One region of the Parageobacillus caldoxylosilyticus genome, then DNA from elsewhere that is predicted to be linked to it. Evidence: riboswitches for the same ligand, from Rfam matches in the RefSeq annotation. Region 1 holds a riboswitch; each other region holds the start of a gene.
The links. A riboswitch is a leader RNA that binds a small molecule or an ion and turns the genes downstream of it on or off. The one in region 1 is predicted to bind cobalamin.
Positions count from the first base shown of each region.

Region 2: another riboswitch for cobalamin. It lies ahead of BV455_RS15485 (ABC transporter substrate-binding protein); the one in region 1 lies ahead of BV455_RS18265 (HoxN/HupN/NixA family nickel/cobalt transporter).
Region 3: another riboswitch for cobalamin. It lies ahead of BV455_RS05695 (ribonucleoside-diphosphate reductase subunit alpha); the one in region 1 lies ahead of BV455_RS18265 (HoxN/HupN/NixA family nickel/cobalt transporter).

Region 1 is NZ_CP040553.1:3,590,455-3,595,489, reverse strand. Features, by position in the region: gene cobJ (precorrin-3B C(17)-methyltransferase) at 1-1,247, opposite strand, end outside; gene BV455_RS18265 (HoxN/HupN/NixA family nickel/cobalt transporter) at 1,249-1,947, opposite strand; cobalamin riboswitch at 2,101-2,292, opposite strand; gene rraA (ribonuclease E activity regulator RraA) at 2,352-2,837, opposite strand; tRNA gene BV455_RS18255 (tRNA-Gln) at 2,939-3,010, opposite strand; gene BV455_RS18250 (glycerophosphodiester phosphodiesterase) at 3,435-4,394, shown strand; gene BV455_RS18245 (IS3 family transposase) at 4,479-5,035, opposite strand, start outside.
Region 2 is NZ_CP040553.1:3,006,781-3,011,815, forward strand. Features, by position in the region: gene BV455_RS15465 (hypothetical protein) at 1-279, shown strand, start outside; gene BV455_RS15470 (acetamidase/formamidase family protein) at 361-1,266, shown strand; gene BV455_RS15475 (APC family permease) at 1,281-2,660, shown strand; gene BV455_RS15480 (PH domain-containing protein) at 2,777-3,391, shown strand; cobalamin riboswitch at 3,517-3,730, shown strand; gene BV455_RS15485 (ABC transporter substrate-binding protein) at 3,857-4,819, shown strand; gene BV455_RS15490 (FecCD family ABC transporter permease) at 4,785-5,035, shown strand, end outside.
Region 3 is NZ_CP040553.1:1,122,994-1,128,028, forward strand. Features, by position in the region: gene BV455_RS05685 (carbon starvation CstA family protein) at 1-1,761, opposite strand, end outside; gene BV455_RS05690 (DUF5683 domain-containing protein) at 2,071-2,532, shown strand; cobalamin riboswitch at 2,677-2,874, shown strand; gene BV455_RS05695 (ribonucleoside-diphosphate reductase subunit alpha) at 3,003-5,035, shown strand, end outside.

The sequences.
Region 1 (5,035 bases):
ACACCGAGCTTCAATTCTTTCGGAAGCGCCATTCCCGCAAGCTGATCGTATAACTCTTCTGTGTATGGAATCGCGTCTTTTTTCTCACCGTCGCAAAAATCGCAAGCTTTCAACGTCAGTACATCCCCGACAGGGGCAACGGTCAGTCCCGCTTCTTTCAGTCTAGCGATGATACGGTCTGGATCAGAAGTAGGCACTTCCAGCTTCAAATAATGATCCGGGGTATACATCATTGTTCCGTCTTCACCGACGATGTCAGCTAGTACCATCATCTGTTTTGGCGTAAAATGTTTGTTCGCTACTCCCGGGCTAACCGCAATTTCGAAAATCGCCGGTGCAAACGACGCGGTGTCATCATGGCCAATCGCCAATTTTTGCAACGCTTCTTCCGCGATTTCTCTTACCGGTTTTGGTTTCGTTTGATCAAGCGCCCACGGCTCCGCTTCTTGGCGAAGCCGTTCGTGTGGTTTCAGCGGCTGTTCAGCGGCGCTTAACGTATATTTTCGCTGGTATCCGCGCGGTGTGATCATCAGTCCGTCGTATACAAACGTTGAAGAATTGCCGATAATAACGGTCGTTAACATTCCGATATCGTAATCGAGCATATGCTCTAAATCCGTCAATACGATATGTTGCCGCGCACGATAAGCGCTTTTCACTAATCCGACCGGAGTATTTGGCGATCGATAACGCAAAAGAATACGCTGCGCTTCGACAATTTGCCGCGTGCGTCGTCCGCTTTTCGGATTATATAGAGCGATGACAAAATCGGCAGCGGCTGCCGCTTCGATCCGTTTTTCAATAAGCGACCAAGGCGTTAGGTGATCGCTTAAACTAATGGTGCACGCATCATGCATAATTGGGGCACCTAAAAGAGCGGCACATGAGTGAATGGCCGAAATGCCTGGGATGACTTCCACTTCGATATCGCTTTCTCGCGTCCAGCCTTTTTCGATGAGCACCTCATACACAAGCCCTGCCATTCCATACACGCCCGCGTCCCCGCTGGAAATGACGGCAACCGTTTTTCCGCGTTCCGCCCATTTCACCGCCTCTTGCGCACGGCTTACTTCTTCCGTCATTCCAGTGCGAATCACTTGTTTATTGCCAATAAAATCCGCAACTAGGTCAATGTACGTTTTATAACCGATAATAATATCGCTTTCTTCAATTGCTTCCCGCGCCCGCTTTGTCATATGTTCTTTGCTGCCTGGACCAAATCCGACGATTAATAATTTTCCTTTCATACTACGCTCCCCCTTTCCACGTTTCGACAATGATGGATATCCCTAACCATAAACTGTAAAAACTAGTGGCAGCTCCAATAATCAAAAACACTTTTTCTCTCATTCTTGCTTTCATAAATCCCCAGGAAAGACAAAAAGTCATTCCAATCGTTGCGATCAATAGGCCTACGACAAATAAGCTAAGCTGTAGCGCCGCTATGCTCATATTTTCTTTCCCGGCTGCATGTGCTAAAATAGCCAGCTGCGTTGGGCTTTCCACCCCAATCCCATGAAGAATGCCAATAATAAACGCGCTGATCCAGCCGAAGCGCAAAAACGAAACAGTACTTTCTTTCTTTTTGTTTTTCTGAAAATATCGAGTCATTTTATCTATCAATTCGTATAACACCTTTATTCGGCTTTTAACCTCATTTTTATAGAAAAGCGAAAATAACATCATTCCTCCGAGAATAATAAGCGTACACCCAACCGTCGCCTCTAAAATACGGATGGTCGAAGAAGGAAGATGAAATCCAAGAAAAATAGCGATCAGTCCCATAAAAAACACTATAGACCCGTGACCAAACGCATACATAATCCCTAGCGATACTTGCCTTTTACGGTGCGTCTCGCTCCCAACCATATCAGCAATAGCAGCAACATGATCACTATCCATCCCATGACGAATTCCGAGAAAAACTGCCAGCATGGCATATGTCACAAATTCCAATGTTACACCCCTCGCTTTGCCAATTTGTGCTTCTTTTTTGCAAAATAAAAAGCACCTCTATACGCAGAGGTGCAGAAAAATGCATACAAATATAGCCAAAAAGTATGCCATTCTCCCGCACGTCTACCTATAATCCCGTAGGTATCCGTCCGAACAAATAAGGCAGGTCTCCTGACTTAGGATCATCGCTTTGCTGCGCCTTCCCGAAGTTTCCTTCAGTGACATCATGCAACAAAGCTCCCCATCACAGTGGCGGGTACCGTGACGGATTTTCACCGTACTTCCCTTTTAAGCCTGTTCTCTGATGAGAAAGGCACCTTATTTGCTTGGCATATGATATCAATTTTTCATAGAACATTTCTGTTATTCATAGTAGTACAAATTTTCAAACGGCGTCAATCACTTTTTTTCAGCAAGTCCGTTTTTGCCAATACAATCCCGTCGCGATCCGCATATACATAGGCGCCTGGCTCCCAAAGAACACCGCCAAATTCAAGCGCGACATCCCGCTTTCCTTTTCCTTCTTTTTTGCTTTTCACGGGGCATGTACCGATCGCCATCACCCCAAGCGGCATATTGGCGATCTCTGCAGAATCGCGAATGCAGCCATGGATAATCACGCCCGCAAGTCCACGATCGCAGGCGATTTGCGCCAAACGATCTCCAAGCAGCGCGCAATTGCGTGAGCCTTTTCCGTCCACAACTAACACTGTTCCCGCAGGAACCGTTTCTAACGCCTCGCGGACGAGCACATTATCCTCCAATACATCGACTGTCGCAATCGGTCCGGAAAATTCCATTTTGCCGCCATATGATTGCATTGGCAGCTGGCAAACTTGCAATTCACCTAAAAATTCATCGCATAAATCTGCTGTTTTCACCATCATTCCCTCCTCGCTACGTCTTATATTTGACATATTTGTCGAAACTCCTTCTTTTTCCACAAAAAAACAGACAAGCGACATTGCTTGTCTGTTAGAGACTGGGCTAGCTGGATTCGAACCAGCGCATCACGGAGTCAAAGTCCGTTGCCTTACCGCTTGGCTATAGCCCAACGATCACTGTTTAACGTTTTCTTCGCAAGAGATTTTCCATTCCTATTATTTCCCGCATTTTTTTCTCTTTATACATGCCGGACAGCGATATGCAAAATATGCCACACATCACGAACGTAGTTCATACAATAAAATCTGCTGCTTGTTGTCCCTTTTCTTGAGATAAAGCCGTTTTGCACTTTGCTTATCATCGATGTATGTCCCTCGATGTTTTGCAAACAATAATGTCACTATTTCAAGAACCTCTGCCCGCCTGGTTGATTCGCCGCAACCACCATACATGCTTCCCGGCATGGTATCATTCACGAAAATTCGCGCAGAAAATCCACGACTTTTGCACTACAAAGAATGGCAACATTTTCATTCACCATCGCTCTATCTTTTTGACTAATGCAATACCATGTAAAAAGGAGGGAAGTAGCCGTGAACAAAGCGACAATCGTGGCGATACCGCTTTTACTTGTGCTTCTTGCATCATACGCTTCTAATCTTTGGGCAGCGGATGATGTCAAGCAAAAGCCCTCTACTCGTCATCCGGCCAGTCAGCATATTACTGTCGTCGCCCATCGCGGCGCATCAGGCTACGCCCCAGAGCATACGCTATCCGCATACAAAAAAGCGCTGGAAATGAAAGCCGACTACATTGAACTGGACTTGCATATGACGAAAGACGGAGAGTTAGTCGCCATTCACGATGCCACACTGGCCAGAACGACCAATGTAGAACAAGTTTATCCGAATCGTGCTCCTTGGAGAGTAAGGGATTTTACGCTGGCGGAAATAAAGCGACTTGATGCTGGCACATGGTTCAATAAAATGTTCCCGCAATATGCTAACAAGCAGTATAGAAAGGAAAAAATTCCTACTCTCCAAGAAGTAATCGATTGGCTTGCGCGAAGCAGGTCGAAAACAGCTCTGTACATTGAAACAAAAGATCCAAACATTTATCCTGGCATGGAAGAAAAACTAGTCGGCATTTTAAAAAAGAACAGATACTTGTACTTGCAAAAAAGTAAAGTCATTTTCCAATTGTTCAGCGAAGCAAGCTTACGCAAATTACAGAAAATAGTCCCTCACGATATTCCGCTCATTCAGCTATATAGCCCTGCCATGCTCAAGGGCCAAAACCTTGATGACGTGCTGGATCGAGCCGCCGAATACGCTGAAGGAGTTGCACCAGATCAATCGCTCGTTACTTTAGAATTTGTGCAAAAGGCACATAAACGCCATCTCGTTGTTTATCCATACACCGTCAATACGAAAGAGGAGATGCTAAAACAATTATCGTTAGGAGTGGATGGAATGTTTACGGATTACCCTGATCAATTAGTAGAACTGAACAAGAAAAAGTTCACCGCAAAATCGCTGGTGCCGATCTTCTAAAATGATGCGGTTTTCCATGTTCATTGAAGCAAGCCGCCGATGTGAAGTGACCCCTGTCAAGTAGACAGGAATAAAAAAGCACATTTAAGCAGCCTGAGTCCTATATTCATAAGGACTCAGGTTATTTAATTTCTTTTGGAAACGTTGATGGTTATAAAAACGAATATATTTGTGTACGGCATCCTTCACCTCTTCGGCCGTGCGGAAAGAGTACAGATTAAAACACTCTGCCTTGAAATGGCTGAAGAAGTTTTCCATGCAGGCATTGTCCAAACAGTTTCCTTTCCTGGACATACTGGCCTTTATATTGTATCTTTTTAGTAGATTGTTGTATTGGCGGGATGTATACTGGAACCCCTGATCACTATGAAGGAGGAGTCCATTTACATTCCGTTTTTTTATGGCCTTTTTTAGCGTGTCGATGACCAGTTTGATGTCATTTCTTTGACTGATATGGTAGGCCACGATTTCATTGTTGTATAGATCTTTAATGGCGGACAAATAGAGCTTTTGCCCATTAAAAATTAAATAGGTAATATCTGTCACCCATTTCTCGTTTGGCTTGGACGCGTGGAAATCTCGGTTTAGATGGTTGTCCGAAATCACATAAGGCTCTTTCTTTCCGTAATAAGGCCGTTTCT
Region 2 (5,035 bases), 580 kb from region 1:
ATCGTTATCATTGTTTTTTGGGTGCATCATTGTTTTTCTATGAAGCAGGTGATGCTCTTTTTTGTCATGCTTGCCTCTTCTTTTTATGGATTGCTTGCCTTGTTTTATTTACAAAGAAAGGTAAGACTGGCAATGTTAATCCCAATTGTCGTTTTCTTTTTTATCAATTGGCAATGGATGATGTCGCGTGGGGAAGTGATGATTGTTGTAACCAACGGAATGGAATGTTTTTTCAGTTTGTTTATTTATCGTATAATTCAAAACATAAAGAAATTATAAAAATTAGTGAAGAAAATGCAAAAGGACGCGGATCAACCCCTTTATAATAAGAAATAACAAATGGAAAAGGGGGAAGGAGATATGACGCTCATTCCATGTGAAACATCGATTTATGCGTTTAGTAAACATCACCAGCCTGTCAAAAAGGTGAAATCCGGAGAAACAGTGGTGATTGAAACGTATGATTGCTTTCAAAATCAAATTGCTTCCAACCATACGCCGTTTGACTCCATTGACTGGAACCATATTAATCCGGCGACAGGGCCAATTTATATTGAAGGAGCAGAGCCGGGAGATATTTTATCCGTCAAAATTGAAGCAATTCATTTAAAAGGACAAGGAGTAATGGCGGTTGGGCCGGGACTCGGCGTATTGGGCGAACGGATTCCGCAGTTTGAAGCGAAAATCATCCCGATTCAAGGGAATAAAGCGATTTTTAACGAAAAAATTGCCATTCCATTAAATCCGATGATCGGCGTCATTGGAGTTGCTCCTAGCGGTGAGGACGTTTCCTGCGGAACACCAGGACCGCATGGCGGCAATATGGATACAAAGCTCATTACAACAGGAGCTACTGTATATTTTCCTGTTTTTGTCGAAGGTGCCCTTTTTGCGTTAGGGGATTTGCATGCAGCGATGGGGGACGGAGAAATCGGTGTGTCCGGCATCGAAATTCCAGGGGAAGTGACAGTTACGTTTCACGTTATTAAAGGTCATTCCTTAAAACATCCTCTTTTGCAAAACGAGGAAGGCATCGCGACGATCGTATCTGCCAAAACATTAGATGAAGCGGTGAAGCAGTCGGTGGAAGAGATGGTGGATTTGCTTCTTCCCCATACCGATTTAACATTAAATCATTTAACAATGCTGATGAGCGCGGTTGGACAGACGCAAATCAGCCAGGTGGTAGATCCGCTGGTTACGGCCCGATTCTTCGTGCCACGCTGGGTGCTCGAGGCATATCAAATTGAATTATTCCAATTGTAAAGGGGTGAAGGGCAATGGCACAGATGGAAGCAAAGCAGACGGAACAGATAACTATTGAACAGCTTGGATATAAGCAGGAATTAAAGCGTTCATTAAGCTTTTTGGATTTGCTTATTTATGGACTTGTATTTATGGTGCCAATTGCTCCTTTTGGTATTTATGGATATGTAGCGGAAGGCTCCAAAGGCATGGTTGCCCTTGCCTACCTTATCGGAATGATAGGAATGATTTTTACAGCACTTAGTTATGCGCGCATGTCCGAAGCGTTCCCCATTGCCGGATCTGTCTACTCCTATGCACAGCGGGGGATTAACGAGCATGTAGGTTTTATTGCCGGCTGGGTGATATTATTAGACTATATTTTTGTTCCAGCCTTGCTATATCTCGTCAGTGCGGCGGCTTTAGCTGATATTGTTCCACAAATTCCAATTTATGTATGGTTAGTGCTGTTCATTGGGATTAATACGGTGATCAATATTCTTGGCATTGAAATAACAGCGAGAGCGAATAAAATCATCGTCATTTTAGAGTTAATCGTTTTGACGATTTTCGTGGTAACCGGCATTATTGCCGTCGCGAAAGGGGTAAACGGAGCACAGTTCAGCTTTAAGCCGTTATACGACCCGCATCATTTTAGCATGGGAATGGTAATGGGGGCTGTTTCGATCGCCGTGTTAAGTTTTCTTGGCTTTGACGCCATTTCGACGCTGGCCGAGGAAACGAAAGGCGGAAAAAAATCGATTGGCAAGGCTATTGTATTTTCTTTATTAACAGTAGGGGTGCTTTTCATCATTCAAACGTGGGTAGCCGCTCTCATTTGGCCCGACTATACAACGTTTAAAAACGCGGATGTTGCTTTTTACCAAATTGCTGAAATCGCCGGCGGTTCATGGCTGAAGTGGACAACGATTTTGGCGACGGCATTTTCATGGGGGATTGCCAATGCGCTCGTAGCACAAGCGGCTATTTCGCGAATCCTGTATAGCATGGGAAGGGACAGAAAACTGCCAAAAATATTGTCAAAAGTACACCCAGAATTTCAAACACCATATGTTAGCACCATAATTGTCGCTGTCATTTCCCTTATTGTTACTACCGCTTTTGCCTCGCAAATTGATAAGCTTGCTTCGCTTGTCAACTTTGGGGCATTAACAGCATTTCTGTTCTTGCACGCTTCCGTGATCAACTATTTTCTGCGCAAACAAGGAAGCAAAGATTATTTGAACCACCTTCTTTTTCCACTTATCGGTCTAGTGATTATCGGCTATGTATGGTATAGCCTTGATCCGCTAAGCAAAAAACTTGGGTTGATTTGGCTCGCTATTGGCCTTGTATATTTGCTTTTCTTAAAATTAACAAACAAAGACTCTAGTTTCGGAGATGAACTGCAGTGATAAAATCCAACGCGTTTTCCGAACGCGTTGGATCTTATTTTTGCCTAAAGATTCGGGAATGAAAAACCATATGATATAATAAACTAATAAGTACCTTTAAAGAGAGGGGCTGTATGATGTTTGGAAAAGTCGCCGCTGATGTGCTTGGATTAAGTGATATCGGCTCGGTCATTAAGCCGGAAAACTACGATAAAGTTGATGCCGATGATTACGTAATGCATGAAGATGGGGAAAAGATTTATTTCTTAATTAAATCGAAATCAGATGAGTATTGTTTTACGAATAAAGCGCTTATTCATTTGGATGGCACGAGCGCAACCAGCAAGAAACGCGTATTGCGCCGCTATGATTATTACAAGCATCCGATTTCCGACGTGTCGCTCGAAACAGCGGGAACCGTTGATCTAGACGTGGAGATTAAATTTAAAATCGGTGCCCATGTCTATTCGATTGACGTTCATAAAAAGTATTTAGAAGAACTAAAAGATTTATATAAATCGCTGCTCGCCATCGCCGAGCTTTGTCATGAAAACGAAACGAAGCTGGAGTACGCGCACAAAAGTTTGGAATTGACCGCGAATGTATTCGGGCGCGTAAAAAGTGACACAAATAATTTCTTGGCTGATTTCAAAGCAGTGAATGAACTCGCGTTTCAATGGCTCGTTGACGCGAAGACAAAATATACGGTAAAAGACTTCGGTTTTGTGTTTGAACGCTATATTAATCATTGAATGGTTCCTTTGTCCCCCGCCATCGGGGGATTTTTACATACCTTGAATTCCATGAAACTTTCATTTTTTTATTGCCAAAGTTTTTCTTATCCTTTAATATTATAACTGTCAATTGTTCGACAATTTTATACATTCGCAGCAAGGTGCCAATGGAGCGATTCGCTCCGCACGGCTTAATAGGGAATCTGGTGAAAGTCCAGAACTGTCCCCGCAACTGTAAATGCGGACGAAATGAAATCGCCACTGTACGGTACGATGGCATGCGCCGTTTGCCGTATGGGAAGGTTCAGAGTAGGATGAAGCATGAGTCAGTAGACCTGCCTTGCCTGCTTATGCGTTTCCTAATCTTCGGGGGTGAGAGTAGGAAACGGCAACGGTGGCTGCCTTTATGCATACATATTGCCGTTTCTTGCTCATTCCCATTCGGAATGAGTTTTTTTATTTCTGTAAAAAGGGGGAACAGCAATGAGAAAGTGGAAACAGTACATCGCGCTGCTTGTCGTCGTCCTGACATTCGGCCTATTGTTCGGATGCAGCGGGGCGAACGAAAGCAAAGCGCCTGCGAACAAAGAAGCAACAAAAACGGAACAATCGCAAGCCGCGTTTCCGGTAACGGTGAAAGATGGATTAGGGGAAGAAGTGACGATTAAGTCAGAACCGAAAAAAATCGTTTCCTTAATTCCAAGCAACACGGAAATTGCCTATGCGTTGGGATTAGGCGACAAAATCGTTGGCGTCAGCGATTTTGACAACTATCCGGAAGATGTGAAAAAGAAAGAAAAAATCGGCGGCATGGATTTCAACATTGAAAAAATTATTTCGTTGAAACCGGATTTAGTTCTCGCTCATGCGTCAGGCGCGCACAACTCAAAAGACGGGCTCAAGCAGCTGAAAGATGCAGGCATTACGGTGCTAGTAGTCAATGATGCGAAATCGTTTGCTGATGTATACCATTCGATCGAATTGATTGGCAAGGCAACTGGAACTGCCGGCAAAGCGCAAGAAATTATCAACAATATGAAAACGAAACTGGAAGAAATAAAAGAAAAGGCAAAACAAATTAAACCGGAAGAGCAAACGAAAGTATGGGTGGAAGTATCGCCGCCGCCGCAAATTTATACGGCCGGAAAAGGAACGTTTATAGATGAGATGATTCAGGCCATTTCGGCGAAAAACGTTGCCGGCGGCCTGGAAGGATGGCCGATGGTGACGGAAGAAAAAGCGGTGGCATACAAACCGGATGTGATTGTTACTACCTACGGCGGAGCGAAACAGGTGTTAGAACGCGCGGCGTGGAAAGATGTTCCAGCGGTGAAAAACAAGCGGGTATATGATGTCAATACCGATTTAGTCAGCCGTCCGGGCCCGCGTCTTGTTGAAGGAGTAGAGGAACTTGCAAAAGTTATTTACCCGGAAATCTTTAAGTAATGCATCGATGTATATCATTGCCGCAACGGTTGCGGCGGTCTCGCTTTTATTAGGGATATCGATAGGTTCGTTATCGATTCCCTTTTCTACTATTATCAAGATTCTTTTTTCGGCCTGGCTTGGATTGCCGCTGTCCGGCGGCGATGCTCCCGATGATCTTGTGCAAATCGTGATGATGATCCGCCTTCCGCGCGTGGTGCTCGCGTTTCTCGTTGG
Region 3 (5,035 bases), 1.4 Mb from region 1:
GACAACTAAAAGCCAAGTAGTCGGGATCAGCGTCACCCAAACGTACGCTTTTTTGCCCATTTTGAACAGCACGGTCGTGCCTAATAGCAACGCAATCCCTGCCAGCATTTGGTTGGCAATGCCGAATAGCGGCCACAACGTATTAATGCCGCCAAGCGGATCGACCACACCTTGGTATAGGAAATATCCCCAAGCAAGAACGCACAGCGTCGTCGCGATAATATTGGAAACTAGCGAATCGGTTTTGCCAAGCGGTTTGTAGAAAGTGCCCATAATATCCTGAATCATAAAGCGGCCAACGCGTGTACCCGCGTCGATCGTCGTTAAAATAAAGAGCGCTTCAAACAAAATCGCGAAATGGTACCAGAACGCCATTAACGTTTTGCCGCCGATTACCTTCGAGAGAATAACCGCCATTCCAATCGCCAGTGTCGGCGCACCGCCAGTCCGCGATAAAATCGTCTGCTCGCCGACATTTTTCGCAAGCTCTGACAGCATGTCAGGCGTCACGGTAAATCCCCATGATGACACGACTTTCGCTGCTTGCACTACATCTTGGCCAATGACAGCAGCCGGGCTGTTGATGGCAAAATACGCTCCCGGAGTCAGCACGCAGGCTGCCACCATCGCCATGACAGCAACGAATGATTCCATCAACATCGCGCCATAGCCGATTGGGCGGGCATGGCTCTCGATTTCAATCATTTTTGGCGTCGTACCGGACGAAACAAGGGCATGGAATCCCGACACGGCACCGCAGGCGATCGTAATAAACAGGAACGGGAATAAATCTCCGGCGAACACAGGGCCAGTGCCATCGACAAATTTCGTTACCGCCGGCATTTGCAAATCTGGCGCCACAACCAAAATGCCCAAAGCAAGACCGACAATCGTGCCGATTTTCAAGAACGTGCTTAAATAGTCACGCGGCGCAAGCAATAGCCATACCGGCAATGCTGATGCAACAAATCCGTAAATGATCATTAAAATCGCGATCGTTTCGCCTTTTAATGTAAAAATTTTCGCGAGCGTCGGATGTTCCGCTACATACTGTCCGGCAACTAACGAAAAAAGAAGCAGAACAAATCCGATTAAAGAAGCTTCCGCCACGCGTCCCGGACGAATAAAGCGCATGTAGATTCCCATCAAAATCGCAATCGGAATCGTCGCAGCGATGGTGAACATGCCCCACGGGCTTCCTACAAGCGCTTTCACAACCACCAATGCCAAAACAGCCAATAAAATAATCATGATTCCCAAAATACCAAGAGCGGCAATGAAACCTGTCACAGGACCGATTTCTTCTTTCACCATTTCGCCAAGCGATTTGCCATTGCGGCGCATCGAAGCGAATAAAATAACAAAGTCTTGCACGGCTCCGCCTAACACAACACCGATCACAATCCAGAGCGTTCCCGGCAAATATCCCATTTGCGCCGCCAAAATCGGTCCAACAAGCGGGCCGGCGCCGGCGATCGCCGCAAAGTGATGGCCGAACAACACCCATTTGTTTGTCGGCACATAATCTTTTCCGTCGTTAAACACCTCGGCAGGCGTTTTGCGATTGTCATCAAGCCCAAATACTTTGCGGGCGATAAACTTGCTGTAAAAACGGTAGGCCACCGCATACGTACATACAGCAGCAACAATCAGCCAAATCGCATTAACCGTTTCGCCACGGCTTAACGCGAGGATCGCAAATCCTGCTGCTCCAAGTACAGAAATAAGACCCCAAAGCAAAACGGATTTAAGCCCCTTCACATTTTTTCCCCCTTTGTTATTCAACAAAATTCATTACATTAATATTATATTAATTATTCTGAAAAATTTAAAGAAAATATTTTTGGATTATGTTAACCAATAATATGATGGACAAGCATTTTATTCCATAAAACTATTTATTTACAAAAAAGAAACATTCCATTTAATTATTGTAAAAAAGCATAAAATATTGCTTCTTGTTAAATAATGTAATTGCAGTAAATATCAAGGAGGTGCAATTCCCTTTTCATCGCAATAACAGGCAATGCAATCTTGAAGCAACTTATTTTTAGTAAAGGGTTAGAAAACGTGAAGGCAATAGAACAGTTATTGTGGAGCATTGCACTACCTGGATTTGGGCAAATTTTAAATAGAAAATATTTTAAAGGTGCTTTATTTATCTTCCTGGAGTTTGTTATTAATACTCAATCACGGTTTAACGAGGCCATTCGGTTAAGTTTTTTAGGAAATACTCATGAGGCCAGCCACATCATTGACTTTGAGTGGCTCATGTTTTATCCATGTTTATATTTTTACGCGATGTGGGACGCGTTCAAAGATGCTGGCGGAGGAAAAACTCCTTATTCGTTCCTGCCGTTTGTATTTTCCGCCTATTTCGTTACCGTCGGTCTGATGTATTCCTCGCACGTTACATTTTTGGGCATATTTTTCGGTCCTATTTGGCTGCCGATGCTGTTTGCCATTCCTGGGATATGTATCGGACGGCTGCTTCAAATTTTATTGCTAAAATTCCATACTCCACGCCAATGAGAAATGCTTGGACAACGAAACAGCATTTCTCATTTTTCCTTTTTGTCGTAAAATCATAGTTGAATTTTCCAGCGTTTTATTATATGCTTATACCAACAACAAAATACTATATATTGTGTTTTTTGTTGATCAAACAACTATATATAGTAAAACCACAAGCAATGGTGTCCGTTCGGACTTAATAGGGAATCTGGTGAGAATCCAGAACTGCCCCCGCAACTGTATGTGCGGACGAAATGGAGCATCCACTGTATGCGAAAGCTCGCTTGGGCGCGCATATGGGAAGGATCCAAAGTAGGAAGAAGCACGAGTCAGGAGACCTGCCTTGCTTGGTTGCGTTTCATGTTCTCCGGGGAGCGGGAAGATGAAACGATGGTGGAAAAGGGATTCCCCTGCCCTTTTTATGCTGTCGTTTCATCCACTCGTTGACCCGAGTGGATTTTTTTATGGACGATAAGGAGGAGAAAACGATGGCGTTGCAAACAAGCAATACGATGATTACGAAAGAAAATGGACAAGCGGAGCCATTTTCCCGCGAGAAACTCATTTCCTTTATCCGCCGCATGACAAGCGATTTTCCACACTTACGGACAGACGACTATACCGAACGCATCATCCGCTTGATCGAACATAAAAAGGTCATGTCTGTCGAGCAGCTCTTTCATTATCTCATACTAGAAGGACTTTCCTATATTAGCGAAACGGAACCGGAATGGACATTTGTCTGCACCCGCATTTATTTAGAACAATTATACAAAGAAGCAGCAAAGCAGCGCGGATACGATGAAACGCAACGCTACGGCAGCCTTTATGATTTAATTGCTACACTTGTCGCAAAGGGAGTGTATCATCGTTTCCTTTTGGAAGATTATACAAAAGAAGAAATCACGGAACTCGCCAAACTTATCGATCCGGAAAAAGACAAGCTGTTTACCTATATCGGCTTGCGCACACTTGCCGATCGCTACCTTGCCCGCGACTACGAACGCAACTTATATGAGCTTCCGCAAGAGCGGTTTCTTATCATCGCAATGACGCTAATGGCCAAAGAGCCAAAACAGCGCCGTCTTGCCCTTATCCAAGAAGCGTACTGGGCGTTAAGCAACTTGTACATGACCGTTGCCACACCGACTTTGGCAAACGCCGGCAAACGCTGTGGACAACTGTCAAGCTGCTTTGTCGATACTGTCGATGACAGCCTGCAAAGCATTTACGACAGCAATACCGATATCGCCAACCTTTCGAAATCGGGCGGGGGAATCGGCGTCTATCTTGGCAAAATCAGAAGCCGCGGCAGCGACATCAAGGGCTTTAAAGGCGTTTCCTCCGGCGTGATTCCATGGATGAAGCAGCTCAATAACACCGCCGTCAGCGTCGATCAATTAGGGCAGCGCAAAGGCGCGATTTCCGTTTACTTAGACGTGTGGCATAAAGATATTTTCGCCTTTTTGGACGCGAAATTAAATAACGGCGACGAACGGATGAGAACGCACGATTTATTTACGGGCGTCTGCATTCCTGATTTGTTTATGGAGCAAGTGGAAAAGCGCGGCGATTGGTATTTGTTTGACCCGCATGAAGTGCGGAAAGTGATGGGATTTAGCCTGGAGGACTTTTATGATGAAGAAAAAGGGCGCGGCAGCTTCCGCGAAAAATACTGGCAATGTGTTCAAGAAGCGCGACTTTCTAAAGAAAAAGTACCGGCGATTGAAATCATGAAAAGCATTATGCGCAGCCAACTAGAGTCAGGGACACCGTTTATGTTTTACCGTGATGAAGTGAACCGGAAAAACCCGAACGCGCATCTCGGCATGATTTACTGCAGCAACCTTTGCACGGAAATCGCGCAAAACCAAAGCCCAACCGTCGTAGAAAAGCAATATACAAAGGACGGAAAGGTTATCATTGAAAAAATCCCGGGCGATTTTGTCGTCTGCAATTTGTCGTCCATCAATCTTGCCCGCGCCGTCACTGACGATGTGCTCGAGCGGCTCATTCCAATTCAAATGCGCATGCTTGACAACGTCATTGACTTAAACAACATTCCTGTCCTGCAAGCGCAGCTTACCAATCAAAAATACCGCGCCGTCGGGCTTGGCACGTTCGGCTGGCACCATTTGCTTGCGTTAAAAGGCGTTCGCTGGGAATCGGATGAAGCAGTTGAATATGCGGACAAGCTGTACGAAAAAATTGCTTACTTAGCCATCAAAGCGAGCATGGAGCTTGCGAAAGAAAAAGGAAGCTATCCGGCGTTTCCAGGGTCTGAATGGCAGACGGGCGCCTATTTTGACAAACGAGGCTACCGTCGCCACGATAACGTCGACTGGGACACGCTGAAAAAACAAGTCGCCAAACACGGCATGCGCAACGGTTACGTCCTGGCGGTTGCGCCAAACGCCTCGACGTCGATTATCGCCGGCAGCACCGCAAGCATTGATCCGATCTTTTCAAAAGTGTACGCCGAAGAAAAGAAAGATTACAAAATCCCGGTCACTGCACCTGA